3 regions of the Arthrobacter sp. SAFR-044 genome follow, and region 1 is predicted to be linked to each of the others. Evidence: riboswitches for the same ligand, from Rfam matches in the RefSeq annotation. Region 1 holds a riboswitch; each other region holds the start of a gene.
What was found. Region 1 has a riboswitch for thiamine pyrophosphate ahead of thiO (glycine oxidase ThiO). Riboswitches for the same ligand answer to the same signal wherever they lie in the genome.
Positions count from the first base shown of each region.

Region 2: it holds a riboswitch for thiamine pyrophosphate, as region 1 does, so the genes downstream of both, thiD (bifunctional hydroxymethylpyrimidine kinase/phosphomethylpyrimidine kinase) here and thiO (glycine oxidase ThiO) in region 1, are expected to answer to the same signal.
Region 3: it holds a riboswitch for thiamine pyrophosphate, as region 1 does, so the genes downstream of both, ACR65J_RS05730 (ECF transporter S component) here and thiO (glycine oxidase ThiO) in region 1, are expected to answer to the same signal.

Region 1 is NZ_JBPFDN010000002.1:106,916-110,922, reverse strand. It holds gene ACR65J_RS03215 (RNB domain-containing ribonuclease) at 1-924, opposite strand, end outside; gene thiE (thiamine phosphate synthase) at 964-1,710, opposite strand; TPP riboswitch at 1,738-1,856, shown strand; gene thiO (glycine oxidase ThiO) at 1,849-3,162, shown strand; gene thiS (sulfur carrier protein ThiS) at 3,159-3,395, shown strand; gene ACR65J_RS03195 (thiazole synthase) at 3,400-4,007, shown strand, end outside.
Region 2 is NZ_JBPFDN010000004.1:61,470-65,476, forward strand. It holds gene ACR65J_RS07635 (Rne/Rng family ribonuclease) at 1-1,763, shown strand, start outside; TPP riboswitch at 1,905-2,002, shown strand; gene thiD (bifunctional hydroxymethylpyrimidine kinase/phosphomethylpyrimidine kinase) at 2,010-3,530, shown strand; gene rplU (50S ribosomal protein L21) at 3,793-4,007, shown strand, end outside.
Region 3 is NZ_JBPFDN010000003.1:143,020-147,026, forward strand. It holds gene ACR65J_RS05715 (glycosyltransferase family 2 protein) at 1-34, opposite strand, end outside; gene ACR65J_RS05720 (iron-containing redox enzyme family protein) at 52-1,107, opposite strand; gene ACR65J_RS05725 (heme-degrading domain-containing protein) at 1,272-1,814, opposite strand; TPP riboswitch at 1,899-2,039, shown strand; gene ACR65J_RS05730 (ECF transporter S component) at 2,107-2,730, shown strand; gene ACR65J_RS05735 (ABC transporter ATP-binding protein) at 2,730-4,007, shown strand, end outside.

The DNA.
Region 1 (4,007 bases):
AGGGTCGGTGGGATCGAGTGACCGAAGGTACTCGCCGTAGCTGACCTCCCCGTCCCACGGCCTGCCCAGCGCCTCAGTCTGCAGCCGGAAATGCCGCAGCGACCGTTCGTCCGGAGCGGGCATGGTGCGCAGGATGCCCACTTTGCCTTCCAGCATCAGCTGTGCGGCCGCCATTCCGGTCATCAACGAAATCTGCGCGTTCCAGTCCTCCACGGGAAGCTGCGGAACGGCGTCAATCCGGTAGCCGCCGTCGGGCAGCTGGACGATCTCCTGCTCAGGCATGTTCAGGCTTGCCCCCTCGCGCGCCCGTTCCAGCGCCACCCGCTTCAGTCCCACCTCCCGGAGCAGCCGCAGCACGGGAGAGGCGGTCCCGGCGTCGAGGTCGGCCTGGGCGCCTTTGTAGCTGAGCTTGTCGCGGCTGCGGACCCGCGCCCTCCGGACGCCCACGGACAGCACTGACGCGTCGCCGTCGAGCGTAAAGTCCCAGACGAAAGCCGAACACTCCTGGCCGGGCAGCAGGCTCCCCGCCCCCTCGCTGATCACCTCGGGGTGCAGCGGGATCCGGCCGTCCGGTGCGTAGAACGTCTGTCCGCGGCGGCGGGTTTCGGCGTCCAGGGGGCCGCTCGGTGCAACGAACGCCGGAACGTCGGCGATGGCGTACATGACCCGGTAGCCGAGCCCGTCCGGTTCAATGAATACTGCCTGGTCAAGGTCCGTGGAGGACGCCGGATCGATGGTCACGAATTCGACGGCGGTCAGGTCATAGGGGGGCAGCTGCAGCGCGGCTACCGCGGCCAGGGCGTCTTCCACCGCCTCAGCAGGGTACGGCCCCGGCAGTTCAAGTTCCGTCCGCAGCAGCCCCAACGCCTCTTCCAGGGCGTTCTTGTGGTCATGGACGTTGGGGGCCAACCGATGATGTGACACAAAAATCAGCGTAGCCCCAAGTCCCGCGATTAAGCAGGCTCAGGAGCCGGCGCCGTCCAGCGCGTCGAGGAGGGAGGCAGCCGCGGCAGCCGGGTCGGGTGCCTCGGTGATGGCACGGACCACCACGATCCTGCGGGCACCCGCCTCCGCCACCTTGTGGACGTTTCCGTGGTCGATGCCGCCGATCGCAAACCAGGGCACAGGGTCCGCTGCCTGCCGCGAGGCTTCGGCAGCGTATTTCACCAGCTCAGGGCCGACGGCGGTCCTGCCTGGCTTGGTGGGTGTGGCCCAGACAGGGCCGACGCAGAAGTAGTCCAGCCCGGAGGGGCCTGCCGTTGCCGCCAAGGCAGCGTCCACCTGGCCGGTGGTGTGGCTGGAGAGCCCAATGGCCGCGTTTCCGTTGACCAGTGTCCTCGCTGCAGCCAGCGGAAGGTCCTTCTGGCCGACATGGAACACCGGCGCCCCGGACAGCACGGCGATGTCCGCACGGTCATTGACGGCCCACAGTTTCCCATGCCGCACCGCGGCCTCCTTCAGCACCGCCAGCAGCTCCAGTTCCTCTGCAGCCTCGATGGCCTTGTCGCGGAGCTGGATGATGTCCACGCCGCCGGCAAATGCGGCGTCCACGAACCCGGCAAAGTCGCCGCGGGCACGCCGCGCGTCGGTGCAGAGGTACAGGCGGGCCGCCTTGAGGGCGTCGCTGTGACCGGCATTGGCAACTTCGGCACTAACAGCCGTGGCTGGAGCGGGGGAGCCGGCGGACAAGGATGAGGTGGACACATTCATGCCTGCAAGCCTAGTTCCTCTAAACTGGGCTGGTACTGCGGGAGCCCGCGGCAGCTGTCACAAAGCGCCGGGCTGAGAGGGCGTCAGAGCCGACCGCTTGACCTGATCCGGTTAATGCCGGCGTAGGGAAGGAACCACATGCGCACCCCTATCGACCATCGCCCCGGGTCCGCCGGGGCCGCCCGTGCCACGGTGCGTGCCGACGTCGCCGTCATCGGCGGTGGAGTGATCGGACACGGAATCGCCTATGAGGCGCAGCGCTCCGGCCGCTCCGTTGCCCTGATCGATGACGCTCCCGGGAACGGCGCCAGCTGGGCCGCCGCCGGCATGCTTGCCCCCGTCAGCGAGTTGCACTACCAGGAGGAGGACCTCCTGGAACTGATGCTTGAGGCATCGTCGCGGTGGCCGGGTTTCGCCGCCGGCATCGCCGGCGCAACGGAAACGGATTGCGGATACCTGACGACGCCGACCCTCGCCGTGGGTGCCGACGCCGCGGACCGGCGCACATTGATGGACCTTCGCACGGTACAGCAGGCCAACGGCCTGGCGGTGGAGCCCCTGACAGTCCGGGAAGCCCGCAAGCGTGAGCCGCTCCTTAGCCCCGCCATCGCCTGTGCCTTGGATACGCCGGCCGACCACCAGGTGGATCCCCGGCGCCTGGTGGCAGCCCTGCGGCTGGCCCTCGCCCGCGCGGCGCTTAATACCCCCGACCTGGCCGTCGCCGGGGCGGTGGAGGGGTATGCAGTACCGGACCGGGCCACGGGCCTGCTGTGGGAGGGCGGAACAGTTGCCGGCGCAAGCCTCGCCGGCGGCGGCACCGTCCTGGCAACGGAAACCATCGTGGCCAACGGCCTGCAGGCAGGGACCCTTGGCGGCCTGCCGGCCGGCCTCGACCTGCCCCTTCGCCCAGTGCACGGGGACATCCTCCGCCTCGCCGTTCCACGGCACCTCCAGCCCCTGGTGACCTCCACGGTGCGCGGCCTGGTGCACGGCGTCCCCGTGTACATCGTCCCCCGGCAGGACGGGACGGTGGTGATCGGAGCCACCCAGCGGGAGGACGCCCTCTCCGATGCCGTCAGCGCCGGGGGTGTGTACCAGCTCCTCCGCGACGCGCAGGCGCTGGTGCCCGCCGTCGCTGAACTGGAACTCCTGGAATGCACCGCCCGTGCCCGCCCGGGAACGCCTGACAACGCCCCGCTGCTGGGCCGCGTGCCGGTGAACCAGACTTCACCAGGCGAAGGGTCCGCTGCAACCGGGCCCGGGCACGTGCCGGGGCTCATCATCGCCACCGGATTCTTCCGGCACGGGGTGCTGCTCACCCCCGCTGCCGCAGCCATCTGCACCGCCCTGCTGGACGGGAAAGCCGATCCCCGGTGGGCGCCCTTCCGCCCGGAGCGGTTCTCCAGCCCGGCGGCGGCCAACCAACGCACCCACATCAAGGAGACAGCGTGAACATCACCCTGAACGGAAACACCCAAACGGTGGCCGACGGCGCCTCCATCACCACGCTCGTCACCCAGGTCACCGGACGCCCGCTGGGGCCCAATGGCCACGCGACGGACGGCGGGAAACTGGGCGTCGCCGTCGCGCATAATGCCCAGGTGGTGCCGCGCAGCCAATGGTTCGCCACGGCGCTCGCCGAGGGCGACGACATCGAACTCGTCACGGCAGTACAGGGAGGCTGACACCATGACCGAAACCAGCACCATCAACCCCGCCGGGAATTCCGGCGCCGCCGACGCCCTGGTGATTGACGGCGTCGCCCTCGGATCCCGGCTCATCATGGGCACGGGCGGGGCGCCGAGCCTGGGCGGCCTGGGCACTGCGCTCCTCGCGTCCGGCACCGCCCTGACCACCGTTGCCATGCGCCGCTACTCCACCGCGGAAACCGGTTCGCTGTTCCAGCTGCTGGTGGACCACGGAATCCGTGTGCTGCCCAACACCGCCGGCTGCTTCACTGCCAGGGACGCGGTCCTCACGGCGGAACTTGCCCGGGAGGCGCTGGAGACCGACTGGGTGAAACTGGAGGTCATCGCGGACGAACAGACCCTTTTGCCGGACGCCGTGGAGCTGGTGGAGGCCACGGAGCAGCTGGTCAACCGCGGATTCAAGGTCTTCGCCTACACCAATGACGATCCCGTGCTTGCGCTGCGGCTGGAGAACCTCGGCGCCACAGCGGTCATGCCGCTCGGCGCCCCGATTGGTACCGGACTGGGAATCCTGAATCCGCACAACATCGAGCTCATCGTGTCCCGCGCTTCTGTGCCGGTGGTTTTGGACGCGGGCATCGGTACGGC
Region 2 (4,007 bases), on a different contig from region 1:
GCATCTCCCGCAAGCTGCCCGACGTCGAACGCAACCGGCTCAAGCGCATCCTCAAGGACCGCCTGCCCGAGCACGCCGGCGTTATCGTCCGCACCGCTGCGGAGGGCGCTTCCGAGGAAGAGCTGACGCACGACATCAACCGGCTCCGCGCCCAATGGGAGGGCATCGAAAGCCAGTCCGCGTCCACCAAGATCCTGGCTCCCGAGCTGCTCTACGGTGAACCCGATCTCACCATCAAGGTGGTCCGCGACGTCTTCAACGAGGACTTCTCCAAGCTCATCGTGTCCGGCGAGGAAGCCTGGGACACCATCGAAGCCTACGTCACCTACGTGGCACCGGACCTTGTGGGCCGCCTTGAGAAGTGGACCAAGGACCAGGACATCTTCTCCGCGTGGCGCATCGACGAGCAGATCCACAAGGCCCTTGAGCGGAAGGTCTTCCTCCCCTCCGGCGGTTCGCTGGTGATCGACCGTACCGAGGCGATGACCGTAGTGGACGTCAACACGGGCAAGTTCACCGGCAGCGGCGGCAACCTCGAGGAAACCGTCACCAAGAACAACCTCGAAGCCGCCGAGGAAGTGGTGCGCCAGCTGAGGCTGCGCGATATTGGCGGGATCATCGTGATCGACTTCATCGACATGGTGCTCGAATCCAACCGCGACCTGGTCCTGCGCCGCCTGGTGGAGTGCCTGGGCCGTGACCGGACCAAGCACCAGGTTGCCGAAGTGACCTCACTGGGCCTGGTCCAGATGACCCGCAAGCGCATGGGAACCGGCCTGCTGGAAGTATTCGGCGAGCAGTGCGAGGCCTGCGCCGGACGCGGCGTGGTGACCCACGACGATCCCGTGGAGCACCGCCGCGCCAATATCGTGGCCGCCGAGCACCACGTTCAGCGCGCCGACACCCGGCCCGAACCCCGCGCGGAAGCCCGTCCGGAAGGGCAGCGGAACGACAATGCCCAGCCCGGCGTCAGGTCCGAACGCAAGCGGCGGCGGGGACGCGGCGGGCAGCAGCCCGAAGCTGCCCCGGCACCTGCCGTCCACGTCCACACCGTCCAGCCGGACCCCGCCGACGCCGAGCGGCACGCCAAGGCAGAGGCCACCAGGCTTGCACTGGCGAACATCGCCGCCGCCGCCCATGCAGCCCACCTGCATGACGATGAAGTGGCAGCGGCCCGGCAGGTGCCTTCCGTGGAGCCTGCGCCGGCACCCGTTGAAGAGGAGCACGACGCCGATGCCCCGGCACGTCCCGCAGCTGTCCTGACGTTCGGGGGCGAGGAAGTCCCGCTTCCGTTCGTGGAGCACGCCGGGGAACAGCATCCCAAGCCTGCCCTGACCCTGGACCGGCTCGCCGAAGCGTTTGCCCACCTCGGTCAGCCCGCTTCTCCGGTGGAGAACGCGCCTGCCAAGACGGCAGAAGCGGTGCAGGCAGCGGAACCGGTCGCCCCGGAACGGCAGCCTGACGGCGGGGAAGCGGAAGCCCGTGCCGCCGTCGCAGCTGAAGCTCCGGCCGAAAAGGACTACTCGGACCACACGCTGGAGCAGTCCCGGCAACGCCGGCCGCGGCGCCACCGCGGCGCCAGCCGTGCCCAGGGAGCCGCCAACGAGACCGCCGTCCAGCACCACGAGAACGTCCAGGCGGCAGGCACCGGGCACTCGCACGCAGCCAAGGCCCCCGAGCCGGCGAAGAACCAGCCGGAACCGGGCAAGGCGGCCGAGGAACCCATCATCCTCGGCGTGGGCGTGCCCGCCTCGGAGCTCTAGACCAGGCAGGCTAACCAGCAGTCCCCGCTTTGTGGACAGTTCCCCCGAGAATTCGAGGGGGAACTGTCCACAGGGCGGGGACTTTCCACATGCCCGGGCGGTGTCATCCTTTCCGCCGGACGCGGCCTACGGGCTAGGGTGGAAACCGACACGGGGTGCCGCGCAGAAGGCCGGCTGAGATCCAGACCCGTTGAACCTGTCCGGCTAGTACCGGCGAAGGGATGTCTCTTGTCTTCGACCCTTTCCATGCCCCTGTCAGTTGCCCCCGAGGTGCCCGCCACGTTGCCGGCAGGCCGGGACGTCCCGCGCGTCCTCTCCATTGCGGGCTCCGACCCCTCAGGGGGCGCAGGTATCCAGGCCGACCTTAAAAGCATTGCCGCCCACGGCGGATACGGCATGGCTGCCATCACCGCCCTGACGGCACAGAACACCCGAGGTGTGCAGTCCGTCCATGTTCCTCCCGCCGCCTTCCTGGCTGAGCAGCTGGATGCGGTCAGCGACGATATTTCCATCGACGCCGTCAAGATCGGCATGCTGGGGGACGAAGCGGTGATCCGCACTGTCCGCGGGTGGCTGGCCAAGGTGCGTCCCGCCGTCGTGGTCCTCGACCCGGTGATGGTGGCCACCAGCGGAGACCGGCTGCTGAAGGAATCCGCGGAGGCTGCCCTCCGGGAACTGCTCCCGCTGGCCCACCTCATCACCCCTAACCTCCCGGAGCTTGCCATGCTGGTGGGCGGGGAGCCTGCGCAGAGCTGGGCTGCCGCGCTGGACCAGGGGAGGCGCCTTGCGGGTGCCACCGGGGCCACCGTGCTGGTTAAGGGCGGCCACCTTGCAGGTGCCGACTGCCCGGATGCGCTGGTGAACACGGCCGGCCTCCTGTCGCAGGAAGTGGTGGAGGTGCAGGGCAAGCGCATCTCAACCCGCAATAGCCACGGCACCGGCTGCTCCCTGTCCTCCGCCATGGCCACGGTCCAGGCCCGCCTGGGTGACTGGGAGGCATCGCTCCGGACGGTCAAGCCATGGCTGGCCGGCGCCCTTGAAAACTCGGAACAGCTTGAGGTGGGCCAGGGAAACGGCCCGGTGCACCATTTCCACCATGTGCGGCCGGCACTGGCCGAGGGCGGCTTCGCTGCACGGCTGTGGGCGGAAGCCCAGCAGGACCTCGAGGACATCTACGCCTTGGATTTCATCCACGGGCTGGCCTCCGGCGACCTTGCCGAGAAGGACTTCGCTTACTACCTGGCGCAGGATGCCCTTTACCTGAACGGCTACTCCCGGGTCCTTGCCCGGGCGAGTGCCCTGGCCCCCTCCGAGGCCGAGCAGCTGTTCTGGGCCGGATCCTCGCAGCAGTGCCTCGAAGTGGAGTCGGAACTGCACCGCTCCTGGCTCAGCACCCGCCCCGCCCAGGGCGGACTTGGCCCGGTCACCAAGGCCTACGTGGATCACCTCACTGCAGCGTCGGCGTCGGGCAGCTACGCAGTCCTGGCCGCTGCAGTCCTGCCCTGTTTCTGGCTCTACGCGGAGGTCGGTGAAAAGCTGCACGCCCAGTTCCTTGCCTCGGGGGAGCCGGACGGCCACGCCTACGCAGCCTGGCTCCGGACCTACGCCGACGAGGGCTTCGCCGCAGCCACCCGCCGGGCCATCGCCATCGTGGATGCAGCAGGCCTGAAGGCCTCCGACCATGAGAGGGCGGCCATGGTGACCGCGTTCAAGCAGTCCTGCCGGCTGGAAGTGGAATTCTTCGACGCGCCGAGGCTGCATTCCTGACCCGTGCCGGCGGCGCCGCCGGTATCATTGAGGAGCACGGTTGCGGTGCTGCCTGTTGGGTGTGGTTACTACCACAGCCGGGCCGCCGGAACCAGCCTCATTTGCGGCCGTAGATGGATTTAGCGTATTCTGGATCTTCGGTGCTTACGCCAACACTTGGGTTATGACCCCACGGCGTTGAGGCACAGCGAGAATCCCGGCTTTTCCGAGTCGGTTCCGCACGCAAATTTTGTAATAAACGTCGAGAGAAGTGAGTTCCCAAGTGGTGTACGCGATTGTCCGCGCAGGCGGCCGCCAAGAGAAGGTTTCCGTTGGAGACTTCGTTACCCTGAACCGCGTCGCCGGTGGAGCCGGCAGCACCATCGAGCTGCCCGCACTGCTCCTGGTTGATGGTGACAAGGTCACCTCCGCCGCCGCCGACCTGGCCAAGGTAACTGTTACGGCTGAAATCCTCCAGGACCTGCGTGGTCCTAAGAT
Region 3 (4,007 bases), on a different contig from region 1:
CATCGGGTGCCGCGGGACCCGGCGGCTCCTGCACGGCCGCGGACCAGCCTGTCACGCTGCCGCGGGCACGGCCGCCCGGAGCGATGTTTCCCCGGCTTCCCAGGAGGACATCAGGTGCGCGGAGAGGCGGCTGTCGATGGCCATGACGGCTGTGGCACCGAACAGGACGTCCGCAAGGAGGTTCGGCTCAGCCTCAACCAGGCCGCCGGCAAGGTCCCTCCCGGCAATCTGTTCGTGCACGGCGTCGGCCTCCACATGCTCATCAAAGTAGTGGGTGACGTCCGCGCCGAAACCGTGCCGGCGGAATCCGTTGCCGTAGAAACGGTTGGGCTGGGAGGAAGTCATTTCGTAGATTGCCAGATGGCCGGTGATGGCACCGCGGAGCCGCCGGTTCAGGCCGCACAGCGACATGAGGTTCACGGATGCGAGGGATACGGCGGGGACGGCATCGACGTAGGCGCCGTACCTGTCGTCCAGGCCCAGCCCGCGCATGGTCCGCGCGAACAAGGCGCTGTGCATCCGCTCGGGCCTGCCGCCGCCGTATTCGTCCGCCTGGATCTCCACGAGGGCCGCCTTGGCCCGGCCATGGAGCCGCGGGATGGCCCAGGTGTGCGGATCCGCTTCCTTCAGCTGGTAGATGGATTTGTGGATCAGGAACTCTTTCAGCTGCTCCAGGCTGGCCTTCTTGGCGACGTAGCGGGAAACGCTGGGGCCGGTGTCCGTGGCGGCGAGGCCGAAGAGGACGTCGGCAACGGCGTCGCTGGTCATGGCAACCCCGGCGGGCAGTTCGAAGTCTCCGGCGGCCTGGCACGCGGCGTCGCGGAGGGCTGCTTCGAAGGGTTCCTCAATCAAGCGCCGGACCCTGATCAGGGCCGGTTCCCATTCCCAGCCGTCGCTGGTACCGTGCAGCCCCGAGTAGTGCAGTTCGTAGAGGCAAAAGAGGGGCACCTGGATGTCTTCGTCGGCAATGATGTCATCGGTTGTGGCCACGCGGCCTGCCACCAGGCGGTACAGGCCGTCCAGCTCTGCCCCCGCCGTTTCAGGGTCCTTTGCCAGAGCCGCAAAGAGCGCGCTGCTGATGGGGCCTCTGGTGTCCGGGATTCTCATGGTGCTCCTTGGTTGCCGCGCCGTTTCCAGGAACGGAGGCAAAGGGCGCTTCCCTTCCCTGTCGTCGTCGTACCCCGGGGGACAACATAGTAAGCATGATTACTAATAAAAGCTAAGCAGCCCCGGCGGCCTGCTTGGCGCGTCCTCGGCGTGTTCCGCTGCGCCTAATCGCCCAGGGCCGACCCAAGGATGTCGCGCAGCGCTTCAACCACCAGGTCGTGGTCCTGCAGCTGCGGCAGCCCGGACACCGCAACGCCGGCCACCACACCAACGCCCGTCACGCAGATCGGAAACGCGCCCCCATGCGCGGCATAACGGGACTGGTCAAACCAGGCATTGTCCTCAATCCGGCCGCCACCAAGCCGGCCGCGCAGTCCCACCAAAAGGGAGGGCACCTCGTACCGGGCAGCGGCGCGCTGCTTGGCCCGGATCCAGTGCCCGTTGTCAGGGGTGGCGCCCGGCAGCGCGACATGGAACAGCACCTGGTCGCCCTTGGAAATGTCGATGGCGATGGGCAACGACCGCTCCTTTCCCAGTTCAACCAGGAGCAGGCCCAGGTTCAACGAGTCATCCAGCGAGAATCCGGGGAACTGGAGTTCGCGGACCTCTGCCTCGACGCGGGCAATCAGCGTCTCCAGCGAGCCCTCCGGCTGGGCGTCGATGGAATCAGGATCGTACCCGGTCACATCCGGCGGATTGGCGGTCATGACCCTCAATCTACCCCTGCCAGGTGTAAACTTGACCACGCCCAAAGCGGGCAAAATAAAGAGCATCACCCAACCAAAGCAACACTAAAACGACAGGGGAGCGCCGCCGTCGGGCATCCTGGCACACGCCGGGCACCGGAGGTGGGCGCTGAGAGTGCGGACAGCCGCAGACCCTCGAACCTGATCCGGTTAGTACCGGCGCAAGGGAGTCGAGTTCTCAAAGTGTCGCGGCTGCACGGCCACAGGCCGCCAGCCGGTCCACTTTCCCCTCCTGTTTCCCAGGAGGATCACAATGAGTACTGCAGCAATCAAGAAGACCACCAGTAAGTCCTGGCGCGTCGTGGACATCGTCGTCGCCGCGCTGGTGGCCATCGCCGGCGGAGTCATTTTCTGGGCCTGGGACCAGGGGGCCGCCGCCCTGTCGGCCCCCATGAACGCCGCCTACCCGCCGCTGACCGGACTGCTCGCCGGCGGCTGGATGATTCCCGGAGTGCTGGGAATGCTTATCATCCGCAAACCCGGGGCCGCCCTGTTCTGTGAGACCGTAGCCGCCACCGGGGAATTGCTCATGGGCTCCCAGTACGGCGCATCGGTCCTGTTCTCCGGTTTCATCCAGGGCCTGGGCGCGGAAATCATCTTCGCCATCTTCGTCTACCGGAAGTTCAACCTGCCCGTATCCCTGCTGGCCGGCGCTGCGGCCGGGTTCTTCTGCGGCCTGAACGACTCGTTTGCGCCGTGGGGCTGGAACATTGCCTACCCGGGCGCGGACAAGCTCGCCTACATTGTCCTCACCACCATTTCCGGCGCCATCCTGGCCGGCGCCCTGTCCTGGCTTGCCACCCGCGGCCTGGCGCGCACGGGCGTGCTGAGCTCCTTCGCCTCCCGGAAGGCTGCCACTGAGCCCGTCTTCTCCTGATGGCACCTTCCCAGGACGCTCCCGGCACGGTCCGGCCTGCCGCCATCACCGCCCGTGGCTGGGGCTGGCGGCATGCCGGAAGGACCCGGCCCGCCGTCCACGGCCTTGACCTGGACATCGCGCCCGGAGAGCGGGTGCTCCTGCTCGGCCCCTCCGGCGCCGGGAAGTCCACGCTGCTGCACGCGCTCGCCGGTGTCCTGGGGGACATCAACGACGACGGCGAGGCAGGCGATGCCGACGAGTCAGGTTCGCTGCTGGTGGACGGCGCCCCGCCCCGGGCCCGGCGCGGCCGGGCCGGGCTCATGCAGCAGGACCCGGAGACCCAGGTGGTCCTGTCTCGGGTGGGGGACGACGTCGCCTTCGGCGCCGAAAACCTCGCGGTGCCCCGCGAGGCCATCTGGCCCCGCGTGCACGAGGCGCTTGCCGACGTCGGACTGTCCCACCTCCCGCTGGACCACCCGACGTCGGCCCTGTCCGGCGGCCAAAAGCAGCGCCTGGCGCTGGCGGGAATCCTCGCGATGCGCCCCGGGCTGATCCTGCTGGACGAACCCACCGCCAACCTGGACCCGGATGGGGTGCTGGAGGTCCGCGACTCGGTGGCCCGCTCCCTGGACAAAACCGGGGCCACGCTGGTGGTGGTGGAGCACCGGGTGTCCGTCTGGAAGGACCTGGTGGACCGGATCGTGGTCCTGCAGCCGGGTTCCGCCGCCGATCCTGCAGTGCTCCTGGACGGGCCGCCGGACCGCGTACTCACTGAGGCGCGGACCATGCTCACCGCGGCGGGCGTCTGGGTACCCGGGTATGTACCGGCGACACGCGCCCGCGCCGCCGTCCCTGCTCCCGGTGCAGGCAGCCTCCTGCTGGCCGCAGAGCAACTGGGCGTTTCCCGCGAACGTCCCCGCCGCAAGGGCTTCCGGAAAATACCCCCGGTACCGGTCCAGGAGGGCGTAGCTGCGCAGGTCCGCGCCGGGCAGGCGCTGGCCATCACCGGAGCCAACGGCGCGGGCAAGTCCACCTTTGCGCTGACCCTCGCCGGCCTGCTCGAACCGGTGTCAGGAAAGGTCTCGGCAACGCTGGACCTCAGCCGCGGGGCAGGCATCGATCCCTACAAATGGAAGGCGGAGCAGCTGATTTCGCGTGTGGGCACGGTGTTCCAGGAGCCCGAGCACCAGTTCGTCACCGGGAACGTGCTCGACGAGCTGCTCTTTGGCCCCCGGCACCTGGGGCACGGCGAGGACCGGGTGGACGAGCTGCTGGAGCGGCTGCGGCTCACCCAA